DNA from 4 places in the Kitasatospora nipponensis genome. Region 1 is predicted to be linked to each of the others. Evidence: riboswitches for the same ligand, from Rfam matches in the RefSeq annotation. Region 1 holds a riboswitch; each other region holds the start of a gene.

The links. A riboswitch is a leader RNA that binds a small molecule or an ion and turns the genes downstream of it on or off. The one in region 1 is predicted to bind cyclic di-AMP.
Region 2: linked by a shared signal. The riboswitch ahead of ABD323_RS14430 (glycoside hydrolase family 16 protein) and the one ahead of ABD323_RS24520 (LysM peptidoglycan-binding domain-containing protein) in region 1 are both predicted to bind cyclic di-AMP.
Region 3: linked by a shared signal. The riboswitch ahead of ABD323_RS21790 (C40 family peptidase) and the one ahead of ABD323_RS24520 (LysM peptidoglycan-binding domain-containing protein) in region 1 are both predicted to bind cyclic di-AMP.
Region 4: linked by a shared signal. The riboswitch ahead of ABD323_RS27185 (transglycosylase family protein) and the one ahead of ABD323_RS24520 (LysM peptidoglycan-binding domain-containing protein) in region 1 are both predicted to bind cyclic di-AMP.

What each region holds. Positions count from the first base shown of each region.
Region 1 covers NZ_BAAALF010000099.1:14,414-22,045, forward strand. Annotated here, with positions in the region: gene ABD323_RS24500 (Ppx/GppA phosphatase family protein) at 1-775, opposite strand, end outside; gene ABD323_RS24505 (DUF501 domain-containing protein) at 772-1,431, opposite strand; gene ABD323_RS24510 (FtsB family cell division protein) at 1,446-1,895, opposite strand; gene eno (phosphopyruvate hydratase) at 2,099-3,385, opposite strand; gene ABD323_RS24520 (LysM peptidoglycan-binding domain-containing protein) at 3,621-4,505, opposite strand; cyclic di-AMP (ydaO/yuaA leader) riboswitch at 4,509-4,673, opposite strand; gene ABD323_RS24525 (cytochrome P450 family protein) at 4,908-6,167, opposite strand; gene ABD323_RS24530 (SDR family NAD(P)-dependent oxidoreductase) at 6,314-6,739, shown strand; gene ABD323_RS24535 (nucleoside triphosphate pyrophosphohydrolase) at 6,793-7,632, opposite strand, start outside.
Region 2 covers NZ_BAAALF010000041.1:2,133-9,764, reverse strand. Annotated here, with positions in the region: gene ABD323_RS14455 (TetR/AcrR family transcriptional regulator) at 1-346, opposite strand, end outside; gene ABD323_RS14450 (MFS transporter) at 445-1,923, shown strand; gene aceB (malate synthase A) at 1,999-3,651, opposite strand; gene ABD323_RS14440 (IclR family transcriptional regulator) at 3,842-4,636, shown strand; gene ABD323_RS14435 (hypothetical protein) at 4,690-5,148, shown strand; gene ABD323_RS14430 (glycoside hydrolase family 16 protein) at 5,208-6,407, opposite strand; cyclic di-AMP (ydaO/yuaA leader) riboswitch at 6,427-6,525, opposite strand; gene ABD323_RS14425 (LuxR C-terminal-related transcriptional regulator) at 6,776-7,492, opposite strand.
Region 3 covers NZ_BAAALF010000080.1:27,383-35,014, reverse strand. Annotated here, with positions in the region: gene ABD323_RS21795 (C40 family peptidase) at 1-695, opposite strand, end outside; gene ABD323_RS21790 (C40 family peptidase) at 887-2,044, opposite strand; cyclic di-AMP (ydaO/yuaA leader) riboswitch at 2,048-2,200, opposite strand; gene ABD323_RS21785 (C40 family peptidase) at 2,535-3,560, opposite strand; gene ABD323_RS21780 (NYN domain-containing protein) at 3,727-5,238, opposite strand; gene ABD323_RS21775 (hypothetical protein) at 5,392-5,673, opposite strand; gene ABD323_RS21770 (rhomboid family intramembrane serine protease) at 5,870-6,694, shown strand; gene ABD323_RS21765 (Lrp/AsnC family transcriptional regulator) at 6,773-7,054, shown strand; gene ABD323_RS21760 (aminotransferase class V-fold PLP-dependent enzyme) at 7,099-7,632, opposite strand, start outside.
Region 4 covers NZ_BAAALF010000121.1:6,700-14,331, forward strand. Annotated here, with positions in the region: gene ABD323_RS27175 (sirohydrochlorin chelatase family protein) at 1-505, shown strand, start outside; gene ABD323_RS27180 (hypothetical protein) at 716-2,470, opposite strand; cyclic di-AMP (ydaO/yuaA leader) riboswitch at 3,088-3,260, shown strand; gene ABD323_RS27185 (transglycosylase family protein) at 3,268-4,464, shown strand; gene ABD323_RS27190 (hypothetical protein) at 4,606-4,806, shown strand; gene ABD323_RS27195 (LacI family DNA-binding transcriptional regulator) at 4,878-5,930, opposite strand; gene ABD323_RS27200 (glycoside hydrolase family 13 protein) at 5,932-7,632, opposite strand.

The sequences.
Region 1 (7,632 bases):
TCGAGCTCAGCAGCAGTCCGGTCACCTCGCGGACCCGCTCCACCGTGATCCGGCTGTGGTGGATCGCCTCGGAGTCGTACCGCTCCAGTCCCAGCGCGATGGCGGCCACCGTGGTGACGGTGCCGGCCAGGCCCACCAGCGAGGCGGCCTCGGTCAGCGGGACCACCTCGGCCGCCTGGTCCAGCGCCGCCCTGATGTCGGCCTTGGCCGCGGCGATCTGACCCAGCGTGGGGACCTCGGAGCCGGCGAAGTGCCGCTCCGTCAGGCGCACGCAGCCGATGTCCACCGACCGGGCCGCGCGCACGGCCTCCTCGCCCAGCACGAACTCGGTCGAACCGCCGCCCAGGTCGAAGACCAGGTAGGGGGCGGCCACCGTGCCGCCCGCCAGCTCCCTGGTGGCGCCGGTGAAGGAGAGTTGGGCCTCCTCGTCGCCGCTGACCACCTCGGGCTCCACGCCCAGGATCTCGCGCACGCCGCGGGTGAAGTCCGCGCTGTTCTCGGCGTCCCGCGAGGCGCTGGTGGCCACGAAGCGGATCCGCTCGGGGCCCACCCCGTGCTCGGCGATGACCGCCGCGTAGGTGCGGCAGGCCGCGAAGGTGCGCTCCAGCGCCTCGGGGGCCAGCCGCCCGGTGCGGTCCACGTCCTGCCCCAGCCGGACGATGGTCATCCGCCGGTCCAGGTCGGTGATCGCACCGGTGGCCGGGTCCAGCTCGGCGATCAGCAGGCGGATCGAGTTGGTGCCGCAGTCGACGGCGGCGACCTTGACGGCGCTCACTTCTGCTCCTCCTCGGCCTGGCGCTTGGCGGCCCGCTCGGCCGTCTTCTGCTGCTTGGCGGCGATCACGGCCTCGTGGTCCTGCGCTTCGCCCCGCTGCCGCGCCAGCGCCTCGACGCCGGCGTCGACGGCCTCCTCGCTCACGCACGGGCCCTTGCGCCACCACTCGGGCAGCATCGCGAGCGCCTCGTCGCCCAGCGGGTTGACGCCGGGGCCGGCGGCCAGCGAGTGGCCCACCAGCACGTGCAGGCACTTCACCCGGTCCGGCATCCCGCCGGCCGACGGGAAGCCCTCCAGCACCTCGATGGCGTCCCGGCGCGCGATGTAGTCCTCGTGCGCCTTGCGGTACGCGTCCGCCAGCTCCGGGTCCTCGGCGAGCCGGGCCGTCTGCTCCTTCATCACCCCGTCCGCCTCCAGGGTGCCGATCAGCGAGGCGGCCTTGGGGCAGGTCAGGTAGTAGAGGGTCGGGAAGGGGGTGCCGTCCGGCAGCCGCGGGACGGTCTCCACCACGTCGGGGTTGCCGCACGGGCAGCGGTGCGCGACCGCCCGGGTCCCGCGCGGGACGCGGCCGAGCTGGGCCGCGACGGCCGCCAGGTCGCGGTCGGCGACGGGCTCGGGGGTCGGCTGGTCGGCGGCGGGCTGGTTCTGAGTGCTCATCGGGTGCTGTCTTCTCAGGGAGCGGGGGCAGGGGCGGGGGTGGGGGCCGCGGCGGCGACCGCGTCCACCGAGTCCCAGACGGTGGAGTACCAGGACGAGGCCGCCTTGGCGGCGGACTGGCCGGACGGCCCGGCCGGGGGGTGGCCGGCGCCGGCCGAGGGGGTGGGGTCGACCGAGACGAACGGGGTCTCGCCGGGCAGCGCGTAGTGCAGCCGCTCGCGGGCCTGCGCCTTGACGTACTCCGGGTCCTGCCAGCGGGCCCGCTCGATGCGCAGCTGCTCGACCTGCCGGCGGGCCTGCTCGGCCTTGACCCGCTGGGTGTTGATCTCGGAGCGCTGGTTGATGAACTGCCGGGTCGGATAGGCGAGGATCGCCACCAGCGAGCAGAGCACCAGGACCAGCACGGTGGCCCGGCTGGTGAAGCGCGGCCGGGCCGCGAGGCCCGGGATCTTCCAGCCTGCCATCTCTGCGCTTCCCCTCCTGTCGGCCCGGCGGCCCGCGCCCGTCATCGGGCGCTCTCGCGCCGGTGCCCCGGCGTCCACCCTACGGGGTGGACGCCGGGGCACCGGTCAGGCGTGCGGCCGCGCTGGACCACTCCGTCGCGCGGCTGTGCCGGATCACTGCGCGGAGCGACCGTGCTGCCTACTCCGCCGAGCGACTGTGCTGTCTACTCCGCGGAGCGGAAGCGCGGGAACGCGGCGCGGCCGGCGTACTCGGCGGCGTCGTCGAGGATCTCCTCGATGCGCAGCAGCTGGTTGTACTTGGCGACGCGCTCGGAGCGGGCCGGGGCACCGGTCTTGATCTGGCCGCAGTTGGTGGCGACGGCCAGGTCGGCGATGGTGACGTCCTCGGTCTCGCCGGAGCGGTGCGACATCATGCAGCGGTAGCCGTTGCGCTGGGCCAGCTCGACGGCGTCCAGCGTCTCGGTCAGCGAGCCGATCTGGTTCACCTTCACCAGCAGCGCGTTGGCGGTGCCGGTCTCGATACCACGGGCCAGGCGGGCCGGGTTGGTCACGAACAGGTCGTCACCGACCAGCTGGACCTTGGCGCCGAGCTTGTCGGTCATGGCCTTCCAGCCGTCCCAGTCCGACTCGTCCAGCGGGTCCTCGATGGAGACCAGCGGGTAGCTGGCGACCAGGTCGGCGTAGTAGTCGATGAGCTCGGCGGCCGTCAGCGCCTTGCCCTCGAACTGGTAGGCGCCGTCCTTGTAGAACTCGGAGGCGGCCACGTCCAGGGCGAGCGCGACGTCCTTGCCGGGCACGTAGCCGGCCTTCTTGATGGCCTCGGTGATGAGGTCCAGCGCCTCGCGGTTGCTGTCCAGGTTCGGCGCGAAGCCGCCCTCGTCGCCCAGGCCGGTGGACAGCCCGCGCTCCTTCAGCACGCCCTTGAGGGTGTGGTAGACCTCGACGCCCCAGCGGACCGCCTCGGAGAACGACTCCGCGCCGATCGGCGCGATCATGAATTCCTGGATGTCGACGTTGGAGTCGGCGTGCGAACCACCGTTGAGGATGTTCATCATCGGGACCGGCAGCACGTGGGCGTTCGGGCCGCCCAGGTAGCGGAAGAGCGGCAGGTCGCTGGCCTCGGAGGCGGCGTGCGCGACGGCCAGCGAGACGCCCAGGATCGCGTTGGCGCCCAGCGAGGACTTGTCCGGGGTGGCGTCCAGGTCCAGCATGGCCTGGTCGATCAGGCGCTGCTCGGTCGCGTCGTAGCCGACCAGCTCCGGGCCGATCTGCTCGATGACGGCGAGGACGGCCTTCTCGACACCCTTGCCGAAGTAGCGGTTCTTGTCGCCGTCGCGCAGCTCGAGCGCCTCGAAGGCCCCGGTGGAGGCGCCGGACGGGACAGCGGCACGGCCGGTGCTGCCGTCGTCGAGGCCGACCTCGACCTCGACCGTGGGGTTGCCGCGGGAGTCGAGGATCTCGCGGGCTACGACGACATCAATGGACGGCACGAGGCATCTCCTATGCGGAAGCGGTCCTGGGGACAGCGGTCCTTGGGGACGTGGAACGGAGGCGTTACGACCAGCAGCCTAACCGCAAGCATCGGCCCGGCCACGCGGACCTACGCGCTGTCTCACCGTGTGGCCCGGCTACCTACCAGTAGTTCACCTGATTGCTCTGGCGGGGTCACCTGGGTCGGCCGCTCCCCGGGTGGGCCCGGCCGCGACCGGGCCCACCGAGCGGGCGTCAGCCCAGGTGGAGCACCTGGCCGGGCATGATCAGGTCCGGATCCCCGCCCACCGTCGACTCGTTGGACCGGTAGAGCGACTGCCAACCACCGGTCAGGTGCCGGGCCTGGGCGATGGTGGAGAGCGTGTCGCCGGGCTGCACGGTGTAGCCCTGGCCGGCGTCGCTCGCACCGGTGGCGGCCCGCGGCGCGGCCGGGGCCGACGGCGCCGAGGGGGCGGCGGCGGGCGCCGGGGACTGCGCGGGCGCGCCGGCGAACTGGGCGTACACGCTCTGGTGGCTGGTCCAGTACCAGCCACCGTCCGTCTGGTACCAGAAGACCTTGCCGTCGGCGTCCCAGCCGGCCTTCCCCGGGAAGTCCGGGGCGGACGCCTGCGGGGCGGCCTGCGACTGAGCCTGCGTCGGCTGCTGCGGAGCGGCCTGCGGCTTGGTCTGCGGCTTGGTCTGCGCCTGCGACGGCGTCGGGGTCTGCGCCTGCGCGGTGGTGTCGACCACGGCGGTGGCTCCGCCGCGGCCCAGCCCGGCCTTCACCGAGCAGACCGGCCAGGCGCCGGGACCCTGGTCGGCCAGCACCCGCTCGGCCACCGAGATCTGCTGGCCCTTGGTGGCCTGGTTGGCCTGCCCCGCGTACTGGGTGCCGCCGTACGCGGCCCAGGTCGAGGAGGTGAACTGCAGTCCGCCGTAGAAGCCGTTACCGGTGTTGATGCTCCAGTTGCCGGTGCTCTCGCAGTCCGCGACCCGGTCCCAGGTGGAGACCGGGGCGGCGTGCGCGCCGGTGGCGGTGAGCAGCGGCATCGCGAGCCCCGCGCCGGCCACGCCGGCCACGGCGATGACGCGCTCGGTCTGGGTGCGACGACGGTGACGGCCAGTGCCTGCAAACAGCATGAGTGTCCCTCTCCGCACGCCTGCGAGGTGAGCTGTCGGGTTCGGACCGGGAGGCTGGCCCGGCCGCCGGTGCGGAGTCGGATCCGCGGGCGGCTTCACCCCTAGCCGTGGGAGACGGCAGAAAATCCTGGGTCCCCCGCCCCTGCCCAGGGTCGGTCGGTGTCCCGACACGCGGCGGGCAGGACTCGGCGTACCGCGCACGGGGTTCGCAGCTGCGAACTCCAGGGAGGGTAGGCAGATAGCCACATCAATCACAAGCTCATATCGCGTACATCACACGAGAATTACGAACACCGGTCGATCGTCTACCAACTGGCCAGGTATGTCCCGTTTGATGAGCATTCACATCGCCGCCACCTGGGGTGATGCGACACGCCGTCAGCCCCCCATTCGTAGGACCCGTCAGCTGACGGTGGGTGACTCCGGGGTGAAGCTCACCGGGAGTTCCCGCAGGCCACGCATGATCAGTCCGCCCCGCCAGCGCAACTCCTCGGGCTCGGCCGCCAGCTGCAGATCGGGCAGCCGGGTCAGCAGGGTGGCGAGCGCGCGCTGGCCCTCCAGACGGGCCAGCGGGGCGCCGATGCAGTAGTGGATGCCGTGACCGAAACCGAGGTGCGGGTTGTCCTGGCGGGCCAGGTCCAGGGTGTTCTCCTCGGCGAACCGGTCCGGGTCGCGGTCGGCCGCGGCGAGCACCACCAGCACCGGGTCGCCGACCGGGATGTCCGCCGCGCCGATCCGCACCGGCGCGGTGGCGAACCGCCAGGTGGCCAGCTCCACCGGACCGTCGTACCGCAACAGTTCCTCGACCCCGGTGGCCAGCAGGCCCTGCTCGCCGCGGCCCAGCGACTCCTGCAGCAGCGTGCGCTGCCCGGGGTTGCGCAGCAGCGCGTACATGCCGTTGCCGATCAGGTTCACGGTGGTCTCGAAGCCGGCGAAGAGCAGGATGAAGGCCATCGCGGCGGCCTCGTTCTCGGTGAGGTGCTCGCCGTGGTCGCTGGCCCGGATCAGGCCGGAGATCAGGTCGTCGCCCAGGTCCGCCCGCTTGCGGTGGATCAGCTCCAACAGGTAGCCGCGCATCCGCTTGACCGCGCGCGCCACCCCGCCGCGCGGGCCGCCGCCGTGGCGGATCATCATGCCCGCCCAGTCCCGGAAGTCGTCCTGGTCCTCGGACGGCACGCCGAGCAGGTCGCAGATCGCGTAGATCGGCAGCGGGAAGGCGAACTCGTGGATCAGGTCGGCCGAGCCGCGGGCCGCGAAGGAGTCGATCAGGCGGTCGGTGAGCTGCTGCACGCGCGGTTCGAACTCGGCCACCCGGCGGGGCGTGAAGGCCTTGGAGACCAGGCGGCGCAGCCGGGTGTGGTCCGGCGGGTCGATGTTCAGCAGGTGCGTCATCAGGTCCGCCTGCCGCTCGCCGGGGATCCCGACCCGGCCGGTGCGGTGCGCCTGCCCGCTGTGGTGCAGCGGGTTCTTGGAGAGCCGGCCGTCGGCGAGCGCCTGGCGTGCGTCGGCGTACCGGGTCACCAACCAGGCCTCGACCCCGCTCGGCAGCGTGGTCCGGTGCACCGGCGCGTGCTCGCGCAGCCAGGCGTACGCGGGGTAGGGGTCGGCCGCGAAGTCCCAGGTGAACAGGGGCGGCATCGTCGTTTCGGGCTGGTCCGGCATGTCCCGACGGTATCCGGTCCCCGGGAGGGTGAGCCTGGTCACCTGGCGGGTAATCCCTGTTGCGGAGGGTCAGGGCACGCCTACGATCCTCCGATACGCCAGAGGCGGGCGCCGGTGCGGAGTCGCCCCCCAGGGAGGAGCAGGCCATGCGAGTAACCGGGTCAGTGGTGGTCATCGCGGTACTCAGCGGCGGCGACGGAGCCGGACCGGCCCATCGCTTCGCCGCGGCGGGCGCGGCGGGGCTGCTGGTGGCCGACCCGCGTCCCGGGTTCGCCGAGGACCTGGCGGCCGAGCTGGACCGCCCCGGCTGCCCGGTGATCGGGGTCAGCTCCGACATCCACCAGCCCAGCGACATCGCCGCGCTGGTGGACACCGCGGAGAAGCACCTCGGCCCGATCGACCTGTTCTGCGTGGCCGGGCCGGATGGCGAGCGGATCGTCGCGCTCGCCGAGCTGCCCGGCCACCTGCACCGGCTGGCCGAACTGCTCGACCCGCTCGGCGAGGCGATCGGCGAGGTGGTCCCGGCGCAGCGGCAGGTCCCGCGGGCCGCCCGGATCGACCTGGCCAGCTGACCGGACGGGCGGGCCGCCGGGCGGCCGTCCGCCCGGGACCGGCCCTTCGCCGATCAGTCGCTCGCCAGCCCCTCGGCGGTGCGCACCGCGCCCCGGTAGCCCCGGGCCGCCGCGCGCAGCGCCGCGTCCGGGTCCACCCCGGCGTCGTGCGCCCGCTGCACCACGGCCAGCAGCAGCGCGCCCAGCGTCTCGTCGGTCAGTTCCGCCGGCAGCGCGTACGGCGCGTCGGGCACGGCCGTGAAGCCGGCCCGGCGCACCCGGGAGACCAGCTTGGCCGCGTAGGCCAGCGCCGGCAGGCCGGCCGGCACGCCGTCCAGCACGGACTCCCGGTCCTGCTTCTCGGCCGCCTTGAGCGTCTCCCAGTTCGCCTCCACCTGCTCGGCGGTCTGCGCGTCGTGGTCGCCGAAGACGTGCGGGTGGCGGTACATCAGCTTCTCGACGATGTCGCCGGCCACCTCGTCGATGGTGAACGGGTCCTGCTCGTCCTCCTCGGCGATCCGGGAGTGGAAGAAGACCTGCAGCAGCACGTCACCGAGCTCCTCGCGCAGCGTCTGCCGGTCCCCCTCCTCGATCGCCTCGACCAGCTCGTAGGCCTCCTCCACCAGGTACTTCACCAGCGAGGCGTGGGTCTGCTCGGCGTCCCACGGGCAACCGCCCGGCGAACGCAGCCGGTCCATCACCGCGACCAGGTCGAGCAGCCGGGCCCCGGGCAGGTCGTAGGAGCCCGGCAGCAGCTCGATCTCCGGGACCGTGCCGGCCTCCTCCACCGCGATCCGGGCCAGCGCGTCGGTCAGGCCCGGGTCGCCGTCCGGGCTGCCGAGCCAGAGCAGCGGCGCCCGCTGGGCCAGCAACCGGGCCAGCCGGGGCGCGCTGGTGCGCTCGACCAGCTCGAC
Region 2 (7,632 bases), on a different contig from region 1:
CGTCGCGCCCGAAGAGCGCGGACATCAGCGTCTTGAGCTCACCGCCCTCGCGCCAGTGCGCCGCCAGCACCGGCAGCCAGGCGGCCAGCGCGCCGCCGGGCGGGCCGGCCTCCAGCAGCACCCGAGCCTGCGCGCAGGCAGCCTCCAGTCCGGCCCGATAGACCGCTTCCACCAGAGCCTCGCGGGTCGGGAAGTGCCGGTAGAGCGTGCCGGCGCCGACGCCGGCCCGCTTGGCGACCTCGTCCATCGAGGCGTCCTCGCCGCGCTCGGCGAAGGCCGCCGCCCCCGCACTCAGCAACCGTTCGTAGTTGCGGCGCGCATCGGCCCGCATCGGCCGCTCGGGCATGCCCCATACCTCCTTGCGAAGCGGAGAGACTCTCCGTATCTTACTGACCGTCAACTGGAGAGTCTCTCCGCTTATTCGTCTCCCCCGGAGCCCACCCCATGACGATCCTGTCTCCCGTATCCAACACCGCCACGCCCACCGAACGGGGCTCAGGGGCGACCCTGGCCGTGCTGGTCGGGGCCTACCTGATGATCGGCGTCGACTCCACGGTCATCAACGTCGCCCTGCCCAAGATCCAGCACGAGCTGCACTTCAGCCCCACCGGGCTCTCCTGGGTGCTCAACAGCTACACGCTGGCCTTCGGCGGCTTACTGCTGCTCGGCAGCCGGATCGGCGACCGGCTGGGCCGGCGCCGGACCTTCACCGCCGGTGTGCTGCTCTTCACCCTCGCCTCGCTGCTCGGCGGCCTGGCGCCCGACAACGGCTGGCTGCTGGCCGCCCGCGCCCTGCAGGGCGTCGGCGCGGCGCTGGCCACCCCCAACGTGCTGGCGCTGATCGCCACCAACTTCGCCGAAGGGCCGCAGCGCAACCGGGCGTTGAGCATCTACTCCGCCACCGCCGGGATCGGCGCCTCGGTGGGCCTGGTGCTCGGCGGGCTGCTCACCTCGTTCGTCTCCTGGCGCTGGGCGCTGCTGATCAACGTGCCGGTCGGCACCGCGGTGGCCCTGGCGGCCCCTCGCCTGATCACCCAACCGCCGCGGCACAGCGGCCACTTCGACGCCGCCGGCGCGCTCACCGGAACGCTCGGCACCACCGCGCTGGTCTACGGCTTCATCCGGGTGGCCGGGCACAGCTGGGGCGACGGCCAGGCGCTGGCCGGCTTCGGCGCGGCGCTGCTCCTGCTGGCCGGCTTCCTGCTGATCGAGCGCCGCGCGGCCCAACCCGTGGTCCCGCTGCGGCTGCTGGCCGACCGCAACCGGGCCGGCGCCTACCTCAACCTGCTGCTGATACCCGCCGGGATGCTGCCGGCCTTCTTCTTCCTCACCCTCTTCGTGCAGAACGCGCTCGGCTACTCCCCGCTGCGCGCCGGCTTCGCCTTCCTGCCGCTGACCCTGTCGATGTTCACCGCGGTGCGTCTGGCCCCGCGGGCGCTGGCCCGCTTCGGACCGCGCCCGGTGCTGGTGGCCGGCGCCGTGCTGCTCACCGTGGCCGGCCTGTGGCTCACCCAACTGCGGGCCGACGGCGGCTTCCTGACCTCGCTGCTCGGGCCGATGCTGGTGCTGGGACTGGGCGCCGGGTTCAGCTTCATGCCGATGAGCGCGCTGGTGCTGACCGGTGTCGGCGCCGCCGAGTCGGGCGCCGCGGCCGGGCTGCTGCAGACCCTGCAGTGGACCGGCGGCACGGTGGGCCTGGCCGTGCTGGTCACCGTCTACGGCACCGCCGGCCGGCACGGCTCCGGCGACCCGGTGCACCACCTGGTCCGCGGCCTGGACGCCGCCTTCACCGGTGCCACCGCCATCACCGTGCTGGCCCTGCTGGTCACCGTCCTGGTCCTGCGCACCCCGCCCCGCGACCCGGCGGCCCCGCAGCCGTCGGCCGGCGCTCGGCGGCCGGTCGACAGCGCGGCCGGTCGTTAGCGCGAGCGGCGCGAACGCGTACGGTCCACCGGGGACAGTTCGCCGCGGTGGACCGTACGAAACGGCAGTACGGGCTCAGCCGAGCCGTGCGTAGCCTGGCAGCGTCAGGAAGTCGACGAAGTCCTCCGCGAGCGAGACCTGCTCGAAGAGTTCGCGCGCCTCGGCCCACCGGCCGGCCGCGTACGCCTCGTCCCCCGACTCCGCACGGATCGTGGTCAGTTCCTCGGCGACCAGGCGGCGGGCCAGCTCGGCGGTGGCCTTCTCGCCGGTGTCCGCGAGCACCACGCCGTTGTGGATCCACTGCCAGATCTGCGAGCGGGAGATCTCGGCGGTGGCCGCGTCCTCCATCATGTTGAAGATGCCCACCGCGCCGAGTCCGCGCAGCCAGGCCTCGCTGTAGCGCAGGCCCACCGCGACCGCGTTCCGCAGGCCGGCCTCGGTGCAGGAGCCGCCGGCGCCGGCGATGTCCAGCAGCTGGGCGGCCGTCACCACCTCGGCGGAGCCCGGGTTCTCCTTCTGGTTGGGGCGATCGCCCAGCACCGCGTCGAAGCTGGCGCGGGCCACCGGGACGAGGTCGGGGTGCGCCACCCAGGAGCCGTCGAAGCCGCCGGCGGCCTCCCGGTCCTTGTCCGCCCGCACCTTCTCCAGCGCGGCGGCGTTGACCTCGGGGTCCTTGCGGGAGGGGATGAAGGCCGCCATGCCGCCGATGGCGTGCGCGCCGCGCCGGTGACAGGTCTGCACCAGCAGGCGGGCGTAGGCGGCCATGAACGGCGAGGTCATGCCCACACTGTTGCGGTCCGGCAGGATGTAGCGCTCACCGGCGTCGCGGAAGTTCTTGACGATCGAGAAGAGGTAGTCCCAGCGGCCGGCGTTGAGCCCGGCGGCGTGCTCGCGCAGCTCGTGGAGGATCTCCTCCATCTCGAAGGCGGCGGTGATCGTCTCGATCAGCACGGTGGCCCGGATGGTGCCGTGCTCGATGCCCAACTGGCGCTGGGCGTGGGTGAAGACGTCGTTCCACAGCCGGGCCTCGAGGTGGCTCTCGGTCTTGGGGAGGTAGAAGTACGGCCCGGAGTTGGGGTCCTCGGGACCCTTGGCGAGCAGCCGCACCGCGTTGTGGAAGAAGTAGAGGCCGAAGTCGAAGAACGCGCCGGCCACCGGCACGCCGTCCACCAGCAGGTGGCTCTCGTCCAGGTGCCAGCCGCGCGGGCGGACCACCACGGTGGCGAGCTCCGCGGCGGGGCGCAGGTGGTACTCCTTGCCCTGCTCGGAGGTGAAGTCGATCCGGCCCTCGAAGGCGTCGATCAGGTTGACCTGGCCACTGACCACCGAGTGCCAGGTGGGCGAGGTGGCGTCCTCGAAGTCGGCCAGCCAGACCTTGGCGCCGGAGTTGAGCGCGTTGACGACCATCTTGCGGTCGGTGGGACCGGTGATCTCCACCCGGCGGTCCTGCAGGGCCCGCGGCGCGGGGGCCACCGTCCAGTCGCCGGCCCGCACCGCGGCGGTCTCGGGCAGGAAGTCGAGGGTGCCGGCCTGGGCGATCTCGGCGCGGCGCACCCGGCGGCGGGCGAGGAGTTCCTGCCGGCGGCCTTCGAAGGCGCGGTGGAGGCCGACGACGAAGGCGACCGCCTCGGGGGTGAGCACCTCCTCCGCACGGGGGACGCGCGGTCCGGCGACAGTGACGACCGGAGCGGCGGGGGCGGCGCCGGCGGGTCCCTGATCTGTAGCCATGGGCAGGACACTCCTTGGACGGTTGAGCCTGTTGAGGGGAGCTCCGGTGGGAACTTCCCCGATCTGAACCCACCTACCGGCGAGTTCGATTCTGTAAGGTGGAGACTAGTTTCCGCGATACAGAATTTCAACGGTTTGTTGAGTAGATCGCTGGGACTCTACTCCTCCCCCGACAGCAAAGGGAACGCCGGTGGCCAGCACTCCTGCCGCAGCACCGACAGGCTCCGACCGCAGCAGTGGCGGCGTGCAGTCGGTCGAGCGCGCCTTCCAGCTCCTGGAGGCACTCGCCGACTCCGGCGGGATCGCCACCCTCAGCGAGCTGTCCACCACCTCGGGCCTTCCGATGCCCACCATCCACCGGCTGGTTCGTACCCTCGCACAGCAGGGATATGTCCGCCAGGACACCGCGCGCCGCTACACCCTGGGTCCGCGCCTGATCCGGCTGGGCGAGACCGCCGGGCGACTGCTCGGCAGCTGGGCCCGCCCCTACCTGGCGGAGCTGATGGAGGCCACCGGCGAGACCGCCAACCTGGCCGTCCTGGAGGGCGGCGAGGTGGTCTACGTCGGACAGGTGCAGTCGCGCCGCTCGATGCGGATGTTCACCGAGGTCGGCCGCCGGGTGCAGCCGCACTGCACGGGCGTCGGCAAGGCGCTGCTCGCGCAGTTGCCCGAGGACGAGGCCCGCGCCGTACTCGGCCCCCACCAGCTGCCGGCGCACACCGAGTTCACCCTGACCGACCCGGACGAGCTGCTCGCCCAACTGGCCGCCGCCCGCGCGGCGGGCTACGTCGTCGACGACCAGGAGCAGGAGATCGGCGTGCGCTGCATCGCGGTTGCCGTCCCCGGCGCACCCACCCCCACCGCCCTGTCGGTGAGCGGCCCCGAGGCCCGGATCCGCGCGCTGGAGGAGCAGACCGGTGACTCCGCCCTGGTCCCGGTGATGCGCGAGATCGCCGAGCGCCTCGGCGCGGTGCTGGCGCCCTGACGGGACGGAGGTCGGTCACCGCGGGTGAGTTCGGCGAGGCTTAGAGTGATCGCATGCGACTGCCGATCGTTCCGCTGCTGACCGCCGCCCTGCTCGCCGCGGTGCCCGCCCCCGCCGCCTGGGGCGCCACCGGCGCCGACCTCCAGGTGGTGCCGCTCGATCCCGACCCGGCGCCGGGGATCGGCCGCACCACCGTGCTCGCCTTCGTGGCCAACGGCGGGCCGGGGCCGGCGGGGGCCTTCGTGGTGACCGTGCTGCTGCCGCCGGGAGCCAGGGCGGTGGGACCGTACTTCCCGGCCGGCTGCGCGGTGCTGGCGGCCGGCAGCGAGGTGCGCTGCTCCTTCGGCGCCGGTCTGCCGGCGCTGCGCAGCGCGACCGCGCTGGTGCCGGTGCAACTGGCCGCCTCGGCGCGCGGGAGGCTGCGCGGCGAGGTGCTGGTGACCGGCGCCGGCGACCCGAACCCGGCGAACAACACGGGCTCGTTCACGATCGAGGTCACCGGAACGCGGTGAGCGCGGGCGCCGCGGCGCCCGCGCTCATCTGGTCCGAAGGAGGCTCGTCCCGGAAAGGGTCAGCGGTAGACCCGCACGTAGTCCGCGGCGAAGCTGATCGGCGCGGTGCCGCTGGGCGCCGGGTGGTAGGCGCCGGCGCCGATGGACAGGTTGAGGATCAGGTAGGCCGACCAGTTGGCGCCGACCCCGGTGTTGTCCGAGAAGACCTTGGCCCCGTTGACGTAGTAGTCGACCGAGTTCGCGCCGTAGTACGTGCCGATGGTGACCCACTGGCCGGGCTTGATCGCGTTGGCGTCGGTGTAGTACTTCTGCGCGGCGTTGACGTGGTTGGTCAGCTCCAGCAGGTTCGGGTTGTCCGGGTGGTACTCGAAGGAGTCGATCTCGTTGCCACCGTTCTGCCAGGTCCACAGCGCCGGCCAGGCACCGGCCGCGCCGGGCAGCTGCACCCGGGTCTCGGCGTAGTCGCCGGTCTTGACCTTGAAGCCCTGGCTGGTGCCCTCGGTGGTCAGCAGGCCGGTGGTCCAGGCCTGCTTGCCGTTCTCCAGGGTGTGACTGCTGGGCTGGGCGGTGAAGGTGGCCGTGCCACCGGCGACGGCGACGTCGGAGGGGGTGAGCCAGTCCAGCTTGTTGTCGTCCGGGTTGTGCGTGCCGTACTTGAACGAGCTGGTGGTGGAGCTGTTCCAGCGCGAGCCGTCGAGCGGGCCGTTGAACTCGTCGGACCAGGTCAGGTTCTTGCCGGCGACGGGCGAACCGCCGGGCGCGGGGGCCGGGGTCGGCGTCGGGGTGGGGGTGGGAGTCGGCGTGGGGGTGGGCTTCGGGGCCGGGGTCGTGCTGCCGCCCGTGCCGACCGTCAGGGTCTGCGCGGGGAGGTTGTGCCAGGCGCCGGCCAGGTCCTGGTAGAAGCCGAAGGTGCTGTAGCTGCCGGCCGCCAGCGTGCGGGCGCCGGTGGTCAGCGAGAGCCCGCCGGGGCAGATCCGCGCGTTGCTCAGCGAGCCGGGGAAGTCGAGGTTGGCGCCGGCCGCGTCGCGCACGCCCACGCCCACCGTCTTCGCGGTGAAGCAGGAGCTGGCGTGCAGGGTCAGCGAGGCGGTGGTCGCGGCGCCGGCGGTGGCGGTGGTGGGCGTCAGCCGGTCCTGGGTGACCCTGGGCGCGGTCGTGGTCGAGGCGAAGGCGTGGGCCTGGCCGACGACGGGGGCGGCGAGCAGACCGAGCGCTCCGGCGACCAGACCGAGACGGGCAGGCTTGGCGGAAGGGATCATGGGGAGTCCTCTTGCGACGCCTGCGAGGTGAGCTGTCGGGTTCGGGCCGCAAGGTGGCCCGGCCGTCGGTGAGGACGGCTTCACCCCTAGCCAGGACTCCGCGTGTGCTGCGCGCCGGGCCCGAGGGGCGGTCGGCGCGCGCGGGGTCGTGGCACTACCGTGGGTCCCCCGCTCCTGCCCGGTGCGATGCTGTGGTTCCGGCCGACGGGCGGGCAGGACTCGGCGTCCCGGCGACAGGGCCCGCCGGTGGACGACGAACGATCTGCAGGGTAGGCAGACCCCAAGATCATTGACAACGCCCTGTCACAGAACTCACATGCGCCCCACGGGTCCACCCCCACCTCCCCTGCCACCGCGCCACCGCGCTGCTACCGCGCGTCGACCGCCGCCGCCGCCCGCCACAGCGCCGCGGCCTCCACCCGGCTGTGCACCCGCAGCTTGGCGTAGGCGTGCTCCAGGTGCTTGTCCACCGTGCGGGCCGAGACCTCCAGGCGTCGGCCGATCTGCTGGTCGGTCAGCCCGCGGGCGAGCAGGTCCAGCACCGCGGCCTCCCGGGCGGTCACCGAGTGCGGCAGCCGCTGCGGCGGGGCCAGCCGGTCCAGCGCGTGCGTCAGCCGGGCCCGCAGCAGCACCGCGGCCTCCAGGTCGGCGTCGGTGAAGTCGCTGCCGCCGCGGCTGATCGCCACGCAGACCGTGCGCCGCCCGGTGCGCGCCCAGCCGGCCGGGAAGGCCATCGCCAGCTGGTACTCGGCGTCCACCGCGCGCAGCGCCTCGCGGTAGGTGCCCAGCCGGTGGTACTCGGTGCGCGACTGCAGGTCGGAGCGGCGCAGCGGGATGCCGGTGCCGGTGTCGGTGTGGCGGAATAACGAGTCCTGGGCCGCGTGGCGGTAGAAGCCGGCCACCGCGTCGGGGGTGTAGAGGGTGGCTGGCGAGTGCAGCGGGAAGCGGCCGGCGGGGGTGCGGGTGGACCAGGTGAGGCTGTCCCCCGGCACGGCGCGCAGCAGTGTGGGGAACAGCGCCGGGAGGAGCGTCTCCTCGTCGACGGCGTCGAGCAGCAGGTCGATCACGGCGCAGATACGCCGCAACCCGGCCTCCCCGGACGGAGCCACTCTTGGAGCGTGCGCCGTCGGGGAGGCCGGGTCAAGCCGGGCCCCGACAAACCCGGCCCTGCGGCACCGCCCCGGCCCAAGGGAGGCGGTCTGCGGAAGGGACGTTCTACGGACGA
Region 3 (7,632 bases), on a different contig from region 1:
GTGGCCCGCTCGTGCGCCTCGCGGGCGTCCTGGGTCACCAGTTGGGCCCGCTCGCCGGCGCCCAGGCTGTTCAGCAGCGCCTGCGCGCTGTGCAACCGCTGCTGGACCTGCTGCTTGGCGTCGCCCAGGCTGCGGCGCACCGCGTCGAGCTCGGCCAACTTGCCGCTCGCCTCGGCCCGTCGCTGGTCGAGCCGGCGCTGCTGCTCGATCACCTCGCGCAGCGAGTCGCCGCGCTGCCGGGCGACCTGCGCCAGGCTGCGCGCCTTGGCCAGGTAGGCCTCCGGGTCGGAGGAGAGCATCAGTTGGACCGAGGGGTCCATGCCGCCCGAGCGGTACTCGGCGGCCGCCACCCCCGCCAGGTCCCCGCGCATCCGGTTGAGCGCGTCCTGCGCCACCGCGACCTGCTGCTGCAGGCTGCCCGCCTCGGCCTGCAGCCGCTTCTGCGCCTCCTCGGCCGCGTTGGACCGCTCACTGGCCTGCTCGGCCTCCGCGTAGAGCTGGTCCACCTGGGCCTTGACGTCGTTGCGGTCCGGCCGGGTGGGCATCCCCTGCGCCCCGCCGGCCGTTATCGCCAGCGCGGTGGTCGCGGCGGCGGTGACCGCCAGGACCCGGGCCAGCCGTCCGACGGTGCCCGATCGGCCGGCCGAAGCATGCGGAGAACGGCCCGGGGGAACCGGGCGTTGCGCCATCGCCATGGCTGACGACTCCAATCGCCGTGAGAACGGAGGTCCGGAGCGGAGATCCGAGCGCAGACGTTAGCGAGTCGTGGCAAGGTAGTCCAAACCCTTGCCTATACGAATATTTGATCCCCAATCGGACATCTCAGCGACCGGGGAACGCCGAAGGCCCGGCTCCCGCAGGGGAACCGGGCCTTCTCGCGCGGACGTCAGGGGCGCACGATGGCCGAGATGGCCATCACCGTCGCGGACTCGTAGCGGACCACCGCGCCCGTGTGCGGGGCGTGGATGATCTGGCCACCACCGACGTACAGGCCGACGTGGCTCTGGTCGCTGAAGTAGATGATCAGGTCGCCGGGCTGGGCGTTGGCGATGTTGGTGCCGATCGAGTTGCCGGCCGAGGCCTGCGCCTGCGAGGTGCGCGGCAGCGAGACGCCGGCCTGCGCGTAAGCCCACTGGGTGAGCCCGGAGCAGTCGAAGGCGGAGGGACCGGTCGCACCGTAGGAGTACGGCGAGCCCAGCTTGCTGACCGCGGCGGCGATCGCGGCGCCCCCCGCCGAGTTGCCGGCGGCCGGGGCGGCCGGCGCCTGCGCGGCCGGGGTGCTCGGCGCGCCGAGGTTGGTACGGGTGTTGCTGCGCGAGGCGGTGGCCTGCGAGTCCGTGGCGGACTTCGCGTCGGCGGCCGCCTTGGCGTCGGCGGCGGCCTTCTCGGCTGCGGCCTTGGCGTCCGCGGCGGCCTTCGCCTCGGCGGCGGCTATCGCCTGACGCTGCTGCTCGGTCAGCGAGTTGAGGAGGGCCTGGGCCTTGGCCAGCTTGGCCTGGACGTCGTCCTTGGCCGCCTTGAGCTGCTGCGTGGTGGTGTCCAGCTCGGCGAGCTTGCCCTGCGCCTCGGTCTTGTCCTGGTCGAGCTTGCGCTGCTGCACCTGGAGCTGCTTGAGCGTCTGGGCCTGGGTGCTGTTCAGCTGGTTCAGCGAGCCGGCCTGGTTCAGGAATCCGTCCGGGCTGGAGTTGAGCATCAGCTGCACGGTCGGCGAGATGCCGTTGTTGGCGTACTGGTCGGCGGCCACCTGCGCCAGGCCGCTCTGCAGGTTCGTCACCTGGTCCTGCTGGCGGGCCACCTGGTCCTGCAGCTCACCGACCTGCTTCTGCAGGGCCTGCTGCTTGTCCTGCGCGCCGAGGTAGCTCTGACTCGCCGACTCGGCCTGCGCGTTGAGGTCGTCGACCTGCGACTTGACCTGGTCGATGGTGGGCGTCGGATCGGCGTGCGCAGCCCCCTGTCCGGAGAGAGCCACTGCGGTGGCGGCCGCGGCGGTCAGGATCGACGCGCGGGTACGGCCGACGGGCTTGGGACGACGATGGGACGCCACGAATCCTTCTTCCTTCGACCGCCTACCGGGTGAGCTGACGGGTTCGGGCCGGAAGAGACGCCCTACGACGCCTCACCGGCCCCCTGGCCGACTCTGGCGCCGATTCACCCCGAGGGAACGTGGTTCCCCGGCTCCGGTCCGCAGCACCCCCTGGGGGCTTCCCCATCGGACAGTCAACTGTCCGCGCTGCTTTCCAGACTCGGCGGTAACCCCCGCTGCCACCCGGGTCGGGTGATCACCGTCGCGGTGGTCCGGGTCATGACCCTAGTAACTGATCCGTGATCCGTTCAAATCCTTGTCGGAAAAAACGTCGAACTTTGACTCTGCGTGGTAGAGATGTCACGCCCTGCCGATCTTCCGGGGCGCGTGCCGTGACCCAGGTCACCTCGTGGGGGTCCCTGGCCGCCCGTCAGGAAATGTCCGAATCGGCCGGGTTGTACCGAAAGTTGGCGCAATGAGCCGCCGGCACACCCGGTGCCGCGACGATCCGTCAGACCCGGCGGATGGTGTTGATCGACCCGATCGAGGTGGCCTGGGCGATCCGGACCACGTCGCCGGTGTGCGGGGCGTGCACCACCTGGCCGTTGCCGATGTACATGCCCACGTGGTGCATGTCGCCGCCGTAGATCACCAGGTCGCCCGGCTGGGCGTCGGCCAGGCTCACGCCGGTGCCGATGTGGCCCTGCTCCTGCGAGGTGCGCGGCAGCGAGACGCCGGCCTGCGCGTAGGCCCACTGCATCAGACCCGAGCAGTCGAAGGTGCCCGGGCCGGTGGCGCCCCAGACGTACGCGTGGCCCAGCTTGCTCAGCGCGGCGGTGACCGCGGCGCCCGCGTAGCCGGAGACCGGCGGCAGGGTGGTCAGGTCGACCCGGGTGTCGCTGCGCGAGGCGCGGTCGGCCGCCTGCAGCGCGGCGCGGTCGGCGGCGCTCAGCGAGTTGAGCAGCTTCTGCGCGGCCGCCAGCTTGGACTGCACGTCCGCCTTGGCGTCGTTCAGCTCCTTGGTGGAGCGGTCGAGCTCGGCGAGCGTGTCGGCGGCTTCCTTCTTCTCCTGGTCGAGCTTGCGCTGCTCGCCCTGCAGGGCCTTGAGCGCGTCCGTCTCCGTGGAGGTGGCCTGCGCCATGCTGGACGCCTGGTCCAGGTAGCCCTTGGGGTTGGAGTTGAGCATCAGCACCACGGCGGGGTCGATCCCGCCGTTGCGGTACTGGTCGCCGGCCACCGCCGCCAGCCCGGACTGCAGCTGGGTCACCTGGTCCTGACCGCGCGCCACCTCGTCCTGCAGCTGGGCGGCCTGCGCCCGCAGCTGGTCCCCGCGCTCCTTGAGACCGTTGTACTTCTCGGAGGCGGCTTCCTGCTGGTTGTTCAGGTCGTCGATCTGGGCCTTGACGTCTTCCTTGCTGGGCTTGGGATCGGCCCACGCGCCGGTCTGCGCGGACAGCGCGACCGCGGTGGCCGCAGCCGCGGTGAGCACGGTGACTCGAGTGCGGCTCGGCTGCTTGGGACGGCGGTGGGACGCCAAGGGACTGCTCCTTCTTCTGCCGGTCTCACCCGATCGGATGAGTGACCGGAAAAATAGGTTTGACGCCAGACCCTAGTGAAGATCACATCTTTGCGCCACTCCCCTGCCGCCATGAACTACCTTCGGCGGAGCGGCTTTCACCGACCCTTCACGCCGCGCGCGCCGGTCAGGTGCGAGCCAGCCGCTTCAGCAGCAGGACCGAGGCCACCGGGCGGGCGCCCGCCTTGCGCACGCCGTCGGCCACCTCCCGGTCCGCCGAGACCACCACCACCGGGCGCCCCTGCGGCTCGGCGCGGACCAACTGGCGGATCAGTTCGTCCGCGGTCTGTCCGGTCCGGCTGAACCGCACCCGCACCCCGCGCGGCGGCGCCATGATCACCGGCACGTCCAGGTCCTGCCCGTCGAAGACACAGGTCACCTCGGCCTGGGTGCGCTGGGCCAGCATCGCCAGACCGCCCAGCAGCCGCAGCCGCTGCTGCTCCAGCGGCAGGGTCGGGTAGCCGGTCTTGGTCACGTTGTAGCCGTCCACCACCAGGTGCACCTGAGGGATCGCCAGCAGCTGGTCGAGCAGCGCCGGGTCGTCCTCGGCCAACCCGCGCCGGGCCACGTCGTGCGGCGAGGCCGAACCGGGGACCACCGCGTCCACCAGGTCGGCCGGGTGCAGCTGGGTGACCGGCAGCGCCAGCTCGCGCTGCAGGCCCTGGGCCGACTGCAGCACGGTGTCCAGGAGCAGCCGCAGCCGCATGTCCTCCACGCTGCGCCCCTCGCGGACCGAGCGGCGGCTGGTCTCCAGCGCCGCCTCCAGCTCGGTCACCCGGTGCTTGAGCCGGCGGTTCTCACTCTCGGTGACGCCGCGCTCGGTGGCCGCGGCCGCCGCGGCCGCGTCCAGCTCGGCCGCCAGCTTGCGGCTCTCGGCCTGCGCCCGGCGGGTGTCGCTCTCCAGGCTGCGCAGCTTCTTGCGCAGCGTCTCCAGCTCCTTGCGGGACCCCTCGCCCTCGGCCCGCTGCCGCTCCAGGTCGTGGCGGGCGGCCGCCCACACCCCGGCCAGCTCCTCCTGGAGCTTCTCCACCAGCCGGGCCGCCTCGGCCGCGGCGTCCTCGGCGCCGGCCCGTTGGGCCTGCTCACCGGCCTCGGTGACCAGCTGCGCCCAGCCGCGCGGGCGCAGCAGGTAGGCGGCGGCGGCCACGTCCAACGGCTCGGCGGCCCCCGGGACCTGGCCGGCCTCCAGGGCCTTGACCAGGTCGGGCTGGCCCAGCCGCAGCCGGTCCGCTATCCGCAGCCGGAAGACCGGCTCGGCCTCCAGCGCGGCCGCCAGCGCGGTGCCGGCGTACTTGGCGCGCCGGGCCGGGGTGAACTTGGCGTACGGGCGCAGCGTGGTGGGCAGCTCGGTGACCGGCAGGCCACCGAGCGCGTCGGCGGCCAGGCCCACCACCCGGCGGCGCACGCCCTCCGGCAGCGGCCGGTCCAGCTGCTCGCCGGCGCCGGGCTCCTCGTCGAGCCGCCCGTCACCGTCGGCCGGCCCCTGGTCACCGGCCGGCCCGTCGTCCTCGGGCCGCCCGTCCCCGGGCTGCTCCGCGGCGTCCGGTCCAGGCGCGCCCAGCCCGTCGGGGCCGGGCTCGTCGACGGCGACAGCGGGCGGCTGCCCCTGCGGCTCAGCGGCCTCCCTCGCTGCGTCCATCGCGTCCTCGGCTCCGATCCTGGTCTGCGGGGCATCCCGGCCGGCGTCCGGCCACCCCTGACTCACCGCTCTGTGCAATTGTCTCGTGCGCGGCGTCCCGGGGACACCACGCCACTCGCCGGCACGCGTCGCCTCACCGCGCCGGCGCGACGCTCACCGCGCGGTCTCGGCGCCGTCGCCGCTCTCGGTGACCGCGGCGGCGTCCGCGTCCGGCCGGGCCACCAGCTCGACCTGGTCGACCGCGTTGCACCAGCGGCAGCGCACCGACTCCAGGGTCTCGGCCAGCACCTCGGTCTCCTCCACCGTCGGCTCGCCCGCCAGGTCCAGGTGCACGTACTCGACCACCCGCGAGGAGCGGGTCACGTCGAAGCGCGTCAGGTTGCCGCACAGGGTGCAGCGCCAGCGGGTCTCGGCGGTGGGCGCGGGGACGGTCATGAGGCGGGGTCCTCTTCTCTGGTCCGGGGTCCGGGCCGCTGCTGTGGCCAGGCCCCAAGCCTAGGCCCTGGGGCTGTGACACCCTCCACCGGATACCGGTTCCCACCTGCGCCGGGGCCGCTCGAACGCGCGCGCGGTAACCCGGTCGCAGCACAGCGCGGTGTCGCGGCCGGCCCGGCGCGGAATGGATCGGCGCATGACGATCCAGCAGCAGTCGCCGGCCGGCCCGGACACCGCCCCGCGGCCCGGCGGCGCCCCGGCCCCCCTGGTCAGCTACCTGCTGATCGTCGTCAACTGCCTGGTCTTCCTGGCCGGCCCGGACGGCGTCAACCCCTCCTACGGGGCGAGCACCGCGCAGCGGGCCTGCGCGGCGCAGCGCTACCAGCAGCGGTGGGGCGCGGTCCCCGCCGAGCTGCTGAGCGACCGTCCGCTGACCGCGGCGCAGCTGGCCCGGACGGCCCCCGCGGTGGCCGACTGCCCGGCCCGCGCCACGCCCGGCAAGATCCCGGTCCTGTCGGTGCTCAGCTCGCTCTTCGTGCACGGCGGCTGGCTGCACCTGCTCGGCAACATGCTCTTCCTCTATGTCTTCGGTCCCGGGCTGGAGGAGCGCCTGGGCCGGTTCCGCTTCCTCGGCTGCTACCTGGCGCTGGGCGCACTGGCCGCCTACGGCTACGCGCTCACGACCGCCGGCGGCGCCCAGGCGCTGCGGCCGCTGGTCGGCGCCTCCGGCGCGATCTCCGCGGTGCTCGGCGGCTACCTGCGGCTCTACCCCAGGGCCCGGGTCACCGCGCTGGTCCCGATGCTGCTCTTCCTGCCGCTGCGGCTGCCGGCCTGGCTGGTGCTCGGCCTCTGGTTCGCCGTCCAGTGGTGGTCGGCCGGCCAGGCCGCTCCGGGGGTGGCCTACCTGGCCCACGTAATCGGCTTCGCGGCGGGGTACCTGACGGTCTGGGCCGCCGCGGCCCGCGGCCGCCTGCCCGCCCGCCCCGACTCGGCGGCTGCCGGTGGCGCCGCCGGGCGCTGAGCCGGCCGGCACCCGCTGCCCCGCCTCCCCTCCACCAGTACGGTGGTCCCGACGTCCCCCGGCCCCAGGAGCCCCGCCATGATCACCGCCATCGTGCTCATCAAGACCAGCGTCGACCGGATCCCCGAGATCGCCGAGGCGATCGCCGCCATCGACGGGGTGAGCGAGGTCTACTCGGTGACCGGCGGCTACGACCTGGTGGCGATGGTGCGGGTGCGCCGGCACGACGACCTGGCCGACGTGATCCCCGGCCGCCTCAACAAGGTGCCGGGCGTCGAGCACACCGAGACCCAGATCGCCTTCCGCACCTACTCGCAGCACGACCTCGAAGCCGCCTTCGCGCTGGGCCTGGACGGCTGAGGGGCGGGCGGCCCACCACGGGCCGGCCGCCCCCGCCCGCCGCGTCAGCGCCGGGTGTCCGCCACGCAGCGCCCGCCCTCGTTGCGGTAGCTCCAACGCGCCCCGTCGGTGACCAGCTCGCGCACCGCGGTCAGGAAGCGGTCCAGGTGCTCGTCGGGGGTGCCGGCGCCGAAGCTGACCCGGATCGCGTTCAGGCTGCGCTCGCCGGGCAGCGAAGGCTCCGGCGCCCCGCACTCGGAGGGCGCCGCCTCCTCGCCCCCGAGCAGCGTGCGCACCAGCGGGTGCGCGCAGAAGAGCCCGTCGCGCACGCCGATGCCGTACTCGGCGGAGAGCGCGGCCGAGAAGTGCGAGCTGTTCCAGCCCTGGACGACGAAGGAGAGCACCCCGACCCGGGCCGCCTCGGTGCCGAACAGGCTCAGCACCCGGACCTCGGGGATCTGCGCCAGGCCCGCCTGCAGCAGGTCGATCAGCTGCTGCTCGCGGGCCTGCAGGGCGTCGAAACCGGCCTCGGTCAGCGCCCGGCAGGCGGAGGCGACGGCGTAGGCGCCGATCACGTTGGGCGAGCCGGCCTCGTGCCG
Region 4 (7,632 bases), on a different contig from region 1:
GGGCCCGCACCCGCTGCTGGCCGAGGCCGTCCACGTGCGGCTCTCCGAGGCCGGACTGGCCCGGGCCGACCGGGCCCGGCTCTTCGCCATCACCACCGCCGCCGACGGCGTGGTGCTGACCACCGTGGGCGGTGAGGAGGCCGCGGCCGCGGCCGGGATCACCGGCGTGCTGCTGGCCGCCCGGCTGGCCGTCCCGGTGGTCGCCGCCGCACTCGACGTGCCCGGCTCGGTGGCCGCCGCCGTGGAGCACCTGCGCGCCACCGGCTCGCAGCGCCCGGCGCTGGCCCCGCTGGTGATCGGCCCCGAGGCGCCGGCCGAGCTGCTGGCCGAGGCGGGCGCGCAGACCGGCTGCCCGGCCGCCGAGGCCGTCGGCGCGTACTCGACGATCGGTCAGCTGATCGCCGGCCACTACCTGACCGCGCTGGTCCCGCTGATCGACGCGCAGGTGCTGGCCGCCCAGGCCGAGGCCGCGGCCCAGGCGCAGGCCGACGACGCGGGCGAGTGACCCCCCGACCCCGGGGTCTCCGGATCCCGGGGCCTGCTGGTCCGGTCGACGCCGGGCCGCATTCCCACCCGGCAGGCTCCCCATCCGTTGAACGGGTGGGGAGCCTGCCGCGTACAGAGGGGAGAGGCACCGGCCCCGCGGGCCCCCGCCCCCGCCCCCCCCGCCGCCCCCCGCACCGGCCCGCACCGCGCCGGTCCCCCCGTTGCAGGGTCAGGCCGTCAGGCGGGCGGTCGCCGGCGCACCGGGGGGCAGGTCGACGGTGGGCACGCTGGGCCCGACCGCGGGGGTCGCGGGCGGGGTGGCGCCGCCGGGCGCGAGGTTGCGGGTGGTGCTCTGCCCGGCGGGGCGCAGCAGCAGGCCGGTCGGCGCCGGGGCCGCGGGGTCGAGCCAGATCGCCTGGCCGTCGCCGAGGTCGCAGTCGAGCACCGCCAGGTCGTCCGGCGCGCCGTCGCGGGTGGCGGCGGCGGCCACCGCGGCCCGGCGATAGCCCGTCAGCCGGCTGCGGCTCACCGTGACCTGCTCCCCCGCCAGGACGTGACGCGCCGTCGCCACCGCGTAGTCGCTCTGCCCGGCGGCGTCGATCAGGAGCCCGTCGAAGGTGGTGCCGCGGTCGCGGCCCAGCGCGTGGATCAGCACGCCCCCGGCGGCGTTGCCGTGCAGCACGGCGGCCCGGTAGTCGAAGTCGTTGAGGTAGGCGCCGTGTTCGATGCCCCAGCCGCCGTTGTGGTAGCCGACGAAGCCGGTGACGGTGTGCTGCTGCTGGGCGTTGAGCCAGACGAAGATGCCGTCCTGCAGGTTGTTGTGGGCCAGGCAGCGCTCGAAGGTCCAGACGCCCTCGCTGTTCTCCGGCCACTCGTAGCCGCTCGCGCCGGTGGCGCCCTGCACGCCGACGGCCACGCAGTCGCGCACCGAGCCGCCGCGGCCGGCGCCGAGGCTGAAGCCGGTGAGGCGGTAGGCCCGCGGGTTGGGGTCGAGGACGGCGCGCGAGGCGACGCAGCCCTCGTAGACCAGGTCGTCGGAGGGGACCTGCGGGGTGCGGGTGTCCACCGGGCCGTCCCACCAGTAGGCGTCCTCCCAGGTGTCGTGGCTGACGCAGGCCCGGAAGGCGATGCCGTGGCTGGCGTGCGGGACGAAGGCGTGGTTGCCGGCGTCGCGGACCACCACGCCCTCCACCACGGTGCCGCGCGAGCTGTCGCCCAACTGGTGGAAGTGCAGCGCGTACCGGCCCAGCACCGGCGCGGTGACGGGGGTGTCCCCCTGCGCGGAGCGCCAGGTCTCGCCGGTCGCCGTGCGCGGCCCGAGCCAGCGCAGCGCGGCGTGCCGCAGGTCGCAGGGACGCGAGCTGGTGAGGTGGACGTGGGCGCGGCCCTGGGCGGTGCCCTCGATCCGTACGCTGCGGGTCAGGTTGAGCACCTCGGCGCCGAGCGCGGCGCCGCCGACGGTGACCAGCGGGTGCGGGTGCTCCAGCGGCGCGTCCAGCGTGACGGTGGCCCCCTGGACGGCGCGCACGGTGCGCAGGTCGTAGTGCTCGCTGAAGCCGTCCCGGTCGGGCGGCTCGGTGGGGGCCAGGGCGAGCTCGTCGCCGGGCAGCCAGCCGGCCGGGGCGGCGGCCAGCGTGACGGTGCCGTCGCCGGCTTCCAGCGGGCCGGCCGCGCGGGCCCAGGCGGTCTTCGCCGCGCCGTCCAGGCGCAGGTAGCCGGCGCCGGTGACCCACAGGCCGGTGTCGCTCGCCAGCACGGTCATGGCGCCGCCCTGGAAGCGCCGCTCGTCGACCGCGGGGAAGCGCAGGCAGTGGGTGTGCTCGCCGCCCGGGGCGAGCAGCAGGGCGCCGCGGACCTCGACGTTGCCGGTCGACTGCAGGGTCAGGTCGCGGTCGGCGGCGAAGCTGAGCGAGCCGCCGGGCTCGATCAGCAGGCCGGCGACGGTGGCGTCGGTGTCCAGCTCGACGTGGTCGGTGATCCGCACGGTCCGGTCCGGACCCGGGGGCGCGCCGCCCCAGCCGGCCGGGTCGGACCAGCGGCGCGGTGGCGCGCCGGCCGGCTGCGGTGACGGACCGCCGGGTGGGCCGGCGTGGCCCCCGGTCCGGCCTGACGCGCCACCAGATGTGGTGATATGACGCAAATCGGGCATTTTACCCAGCAGGGCGGCCCCGCCCAGGGCCCCCGCCACCGTCCCGGCGGCGAGCCAGCCCAGGATCCGCCGTCGCGCCGGATCCGCAACTCGGCGCGGCGGCGGACCCGGGTCCTTGGTCCCGTCGGCGGGCCACTCGGGCCCCTGCGACCGCGTGCGCTCGTCCATGATCGGGCCGCCTCCCCCCGGACGGGACGTCAGGTCCGCGTCCTCCTGAAGGATAGGCAATTGCCCTGTCGATGCGGGCCGTTGCCGAAATCCGACCGAAGGTAACCGGGGGCGGGCGCCGACACCCTTTCAGATGATCTCCCCGGTCGATCTTGAAGGTTCCGCAAAGGCGGTGTGATGAGCATCACAGCTGTTTGCGGATTCAACTTAACTCTGTCTAACGTGCTCCCCGTTCGTGGTCACACGGACCAAGCGCAGCCGGACGCCGAGTCCTGCCACCGGGCGTGCTTGCACTGCGGAACGCACCACGGCAGGAGCGGGGGAACCAGGTAAGCCGCCCCGGGCAGCCGGTCTTCGGACCGGCCGATCCGGAGCTAGGGGTGAAGCCGCGCTCAGCGCGGCCGGGCAACTCCAGCCCGAATCCGACAGCTCACCTCGTAGGCGTAGGAGAGGAACGCGTCTTCATGCTGCCCACCACTGGCACCCGTACGTCCCGCACCACCCGCCGTGTGATCGCCGCGACCGGCCTGGTCGGCCTCGGCCTCAGCCTCCCCTGCATCACCGCCACCACCGCCTCGGCTGCCACGGTCTCCACCTGGGACAAGGTCGCGCAGTGCGAGAGCTCCGGTGACTGGAGCATCAACACCGGCAACGGCTTCTACGGCGGCCTGCAGTTCACCGCCTCCACCTGGGCCGCGTACGGCGGCACCCAGTACGCCCCGCAGGCCAACCAGGCCACCAAGGACCAGCAGATCGCCGTCGCCGAGAAGGTGCTGGCCGACCAGGGCCCCGGCGCCTGGCCCGTCTGCTCCATCCAGGCCGGCCTGACCAAGGGCGGCCCCGCCCCGGCGATCAACCCCGGCGGTTCCTCGGCCTCCACCTCGACCGCTCCCAGCGCCCCCGCGCCGAGCGCCCCGGCCCCCAGCGCCCCCAGCGCCCCCGCGCAGAGCACCCCCGCGCAGGGCTCGGACGCCGGCAAGAGCTGGAGCCACGGCAACTGGAACCACGGCGCGCAGGGCGACCAGAGCTACACCGTGGTCGCCGGCGACTGGCTCTCCAACATCGCCAAGGCCCACCACGTGCAGGGTGGCTGGCAGAAGCTGTACGAGCTCAACAAGTCGGTCCTGACCCAGGGTCCGGACACCATCTACCCGGGTGAGCGCCTCTCGCTCGGCACCTGGTCGCAGGCGCAGGCCCCGGCCGCCGACCAGAGCGCCCCCAGCAGCGCCCCCGCCGCCCCCGTCAAGGCCGCCACCACCGCGGCCACCACCGCGGCGCCCGCGCCCGCCCAGGCCGCCTCCGGCAGCATGGCCAAGGCGATCGCCTTCGCCGAGTCCAAGGTCGGCCAGGCGTACGTCTACGGCGGCACCGGCAACGGTGGCTGGGACTGCTCGGGCCTGACCCAGGCCGCGATGGCCCAGGCCGGCATCTCCATCCCGCGGGTGGCCGCCGACCAGGCCGCCGCCAGCACCCACGTGTCGCTGTCCAACCTGCAGCCGGGCGACCTGCTCTTCTGGTCGAACAACGGCAGCAACTCGGGCGTCTACCACGTCGCCCTGTACATCGGCGACGGCCGCATGGTCGAGGCCGCCAACCCGAGCGCGGGCGTCAAGTACGAGACCCTCGCCAACTACGCGCCGGACTTCGCCGGCCGGGTCTGATCCCCGACCGCTCCCGCACGGCGGGCCCCCCCCCCCCCCCCGGGGGGGCCCCCCCCCCCACGGGGGAGGCGCCCCGCGGGCATGGTGACGACGACGGACGACGGGCATGCTGGGACCCTCGCACCCGATGAGGAGAGCCGCATGCCCCAGGTCACCGTCACGCTCGACGCCAACCTCGCGATCGACGTGATGCTGCTCAGTGGAACGAAGAGTCCACAGGACGCCGTCAACCTGATCGTCCGTGACTACCTGGCGCGGGGTCAGCGGACCGAGGCGCGCACCGGTGAGGCGGACAGCGCGCAGCGGTTGGCCCACGAGCGCCGGCCGGACACGGACGGCTGAAACCGCCAAGCCCCCGGCCAGTCGGCCGGGGGCTTGGCGGCGTTGCGGTCCTGCGGAGCTACCGGGGAGCCCTAACCACCGCGGTGCGTACGGGCGCCGGTGGAGCCGCGCATCACCAGCTCGGGCTGGAACATGAACTCGCCGCGCTGGGCGGACTGTCCGGCGACCTCCTCCAGCAGCGCGTCGACGGCCGCGGTGGCCATCGCCTCGACCGGCTGGCGCACGGTGGTCAACGGCGGCTCGGTGAAGGCGATCAGCGGCGAGTCGTCGAAGCCGACCACCGAGACGTCGCCCGGCACGGTGAGCCCGCGCTGGCGCACCGCGCGGATCGCGCCCAGCGCCATCAGGTCGCTGCCGCAGACGATCGCGGTGCAGCCGCGGTCCAGCAGGACGCCGGCCGCCGCGTGGCCGCCCTCGACGCTGAACAGCGAGTGGTGCACCAACTGCTCGACCTCCTCGGCGCTCTTGCCCAGCACCGAGCGCATCGCGGCCGTGAAGCCCTCGATCTTGCGCAGCACCGGCACGTACCGGCGCTGGCCGACCGCCAGGCCGATCCGCTCGTGGCCCAGTTCGGCCAGGTGCTGGACCGCCATCCACATCGCGGCCCGGTCGTCGGGCGAGATGAACGGCGCGGCGATCTTCTCGCTGTACCCGTTGATCAGCACGAACGGCACCTGGCGGCCGGTCAGTTTGGCGTAGCGGTCGTGGTCGGCGGTGGAGTCGGCGTGCAGGCCGGAGACGAAGACGATGCCCGCCACCCCCCGCTCGACCAGCATCTCCACCAGTTCGTCCTCGGTGGACCCGCCCGGCGTCTGGGTGCAGAGCACCGGCGTGTAGCCGTGCCGGCTGAGCACCTGCTCGATCACCTGGGCCAGCGCGGGGAAGATCGGGTTGCTCAGCTCGGGCGTGATCAGCCCGATCAGCCCGGCGCTGCGCTGGCGCAGCCGGGTGGGCCGTTCGTAGCCGAGCACGTCGAGCGCCGCCAGCACGGTCTGCCGTGTGGTGGCGGAGACGCCCGCCTTGCCGTTGAGGACGCGGCTGACGGTGGCCTCACTGACCCCCGCCTGAGCCGCGATATCCGAGAGTCGCGCCGTAGTCACGATCCCAGAGCCTATTGCAACCATCTCAGGCCGCCCACCAGCTGGTGCTGTCCGGTGCCAGCACGGTCTCGCCGTCGACCACGGTCAGGTCGGTGGAGGCCAGCAGCAGCGTGCCCGGGGCGGTGAAGCGCACCGGCTGCGCGGTGGTGTTCACCAGGCAGGTGAAGTCCTCGCGGCGGAAGGCCAGCACGCCCTCGGGGGCCGGGAGCCAGTCCACCTCGCGGCCGGCGCCCAGCGCGGCGTGCGTGCGGCGCACGGCCAGCGCGCTGCGGTAGAGCTCCAGGGTGGAGGTCGGGTCGCCGGTCTGCGCCTCGACGCTGAGCTCGGCCCACTCGGCCGGCTGCGGCAGCCAGCTCGGCCCGCCCTCGGCGGGACCGAAGCCGTAGGGCGCGCTGGTGCCGGACCACGGCAGCGGGACCCGGCAGCCGTCGCGGAAGCCGTCCTGGCCGTTGGCGCGGAAGAAGGAGGGGTCCTGGCGGACCTCGTCGGGCAGGTCCGTGACGTCGGGCAGGCCGAGTTCCTCGCCCTGGTAGAGGTAGGCCGAGCCGGGCAGCGCGAGCATCAGCAGGGTGGCCGCGCGGGCCCGGCGCAGGCCGAGCTCGCGGTCGCCGCGCTCGCGGATCTGGGTGCCGCCGGGCGGGTTGGCGAAGCGGGTGGCGTGCCGGGTGACGTCGTGGTTGGAGAGCACCCAGGTGGCCGGGGCGTCGACCGGGCGCATCGCGGCGAGCGACGAGTCGATCACCGCGCGCAGCTCGGCGGCGTCCCAGGAGGTGCCCAGGTACTGGAAGTTGAAGGCCTGGTGCAGCTCGTCGGGGCGCACGTAGTTGGCGGTCCGCTCGACGGTGGGGGTCCACGCCTCGGCCACCGCGATGCGCTGGCCCGGGTACTCCTGGAGGATCCTGCGCCAGCTGCGGTAGATCTCGTGCACGCCGTCCTGGTCGAAGAACGGCATCACGTCGTTGCCGAGCAGCTTGAGCTGGTCGTGGGTGCCGAGGTCGGGCAGGCCGGGGGCCTTCACCAGGCCGTGCGCCACGTCCACCCGGAAGCCGTCCACGCCCATGTCCAGCCAGAAGCGCAGGATCGAGCGGAACTCGTCGGCGACCGCCGGGTGGTCCCAGTCGAAGTCGGGCTGCTCGGGGGCGAACAGGTGCAGGTACCAGTCGCCCGGGGTGCCGTCCGGGTCGGTGGTGCGCGTCCAGGCCGGGCCGCCGAAGATGGACTCCCAGTCGTTGGGCGGCAGTTCGCCGTCCACGCCCTGGCCGGCCCGGAAGTGGTAGCGGTCGCGCAACGCGGATCCGGGGCCCTCGCGCAGCGCGCGCTGGAACCACTCGTGCTGGTCGGAGGAGTGGTTGGGGACCAGGTCCACGATGATCCGCAGGCCCAGCTCGTGGGCGTCGCGGATCAGGCCGTCGGCGTCCAGCAGGGTGCCGAACATCGGGTCCACCGCGCGGTAGTCGGCCACGTCGTAGCCGGCGTCGGCCTGCGGGGAGGCGTAGAACGGGGAGAGCCAGACCGCGTCGACACCCAGGTCGCGCAGGTACGGCAGGCGGCTGCGCACGCCGGGCAGGTCACCCATGCCGTCGCCGTTGGCGTCGGCGAAACTGCGCGGGTAGACCTGGTAGATGACCGCGTCCCGCCACCAGCCTCTGCCGGCGTCGGCGGCGGCCGAGGCGGCGTCGGTGGCGGTGCGGGAGGGCCGGGAGGTGTCGGCCAGGTTCTGGGTCAT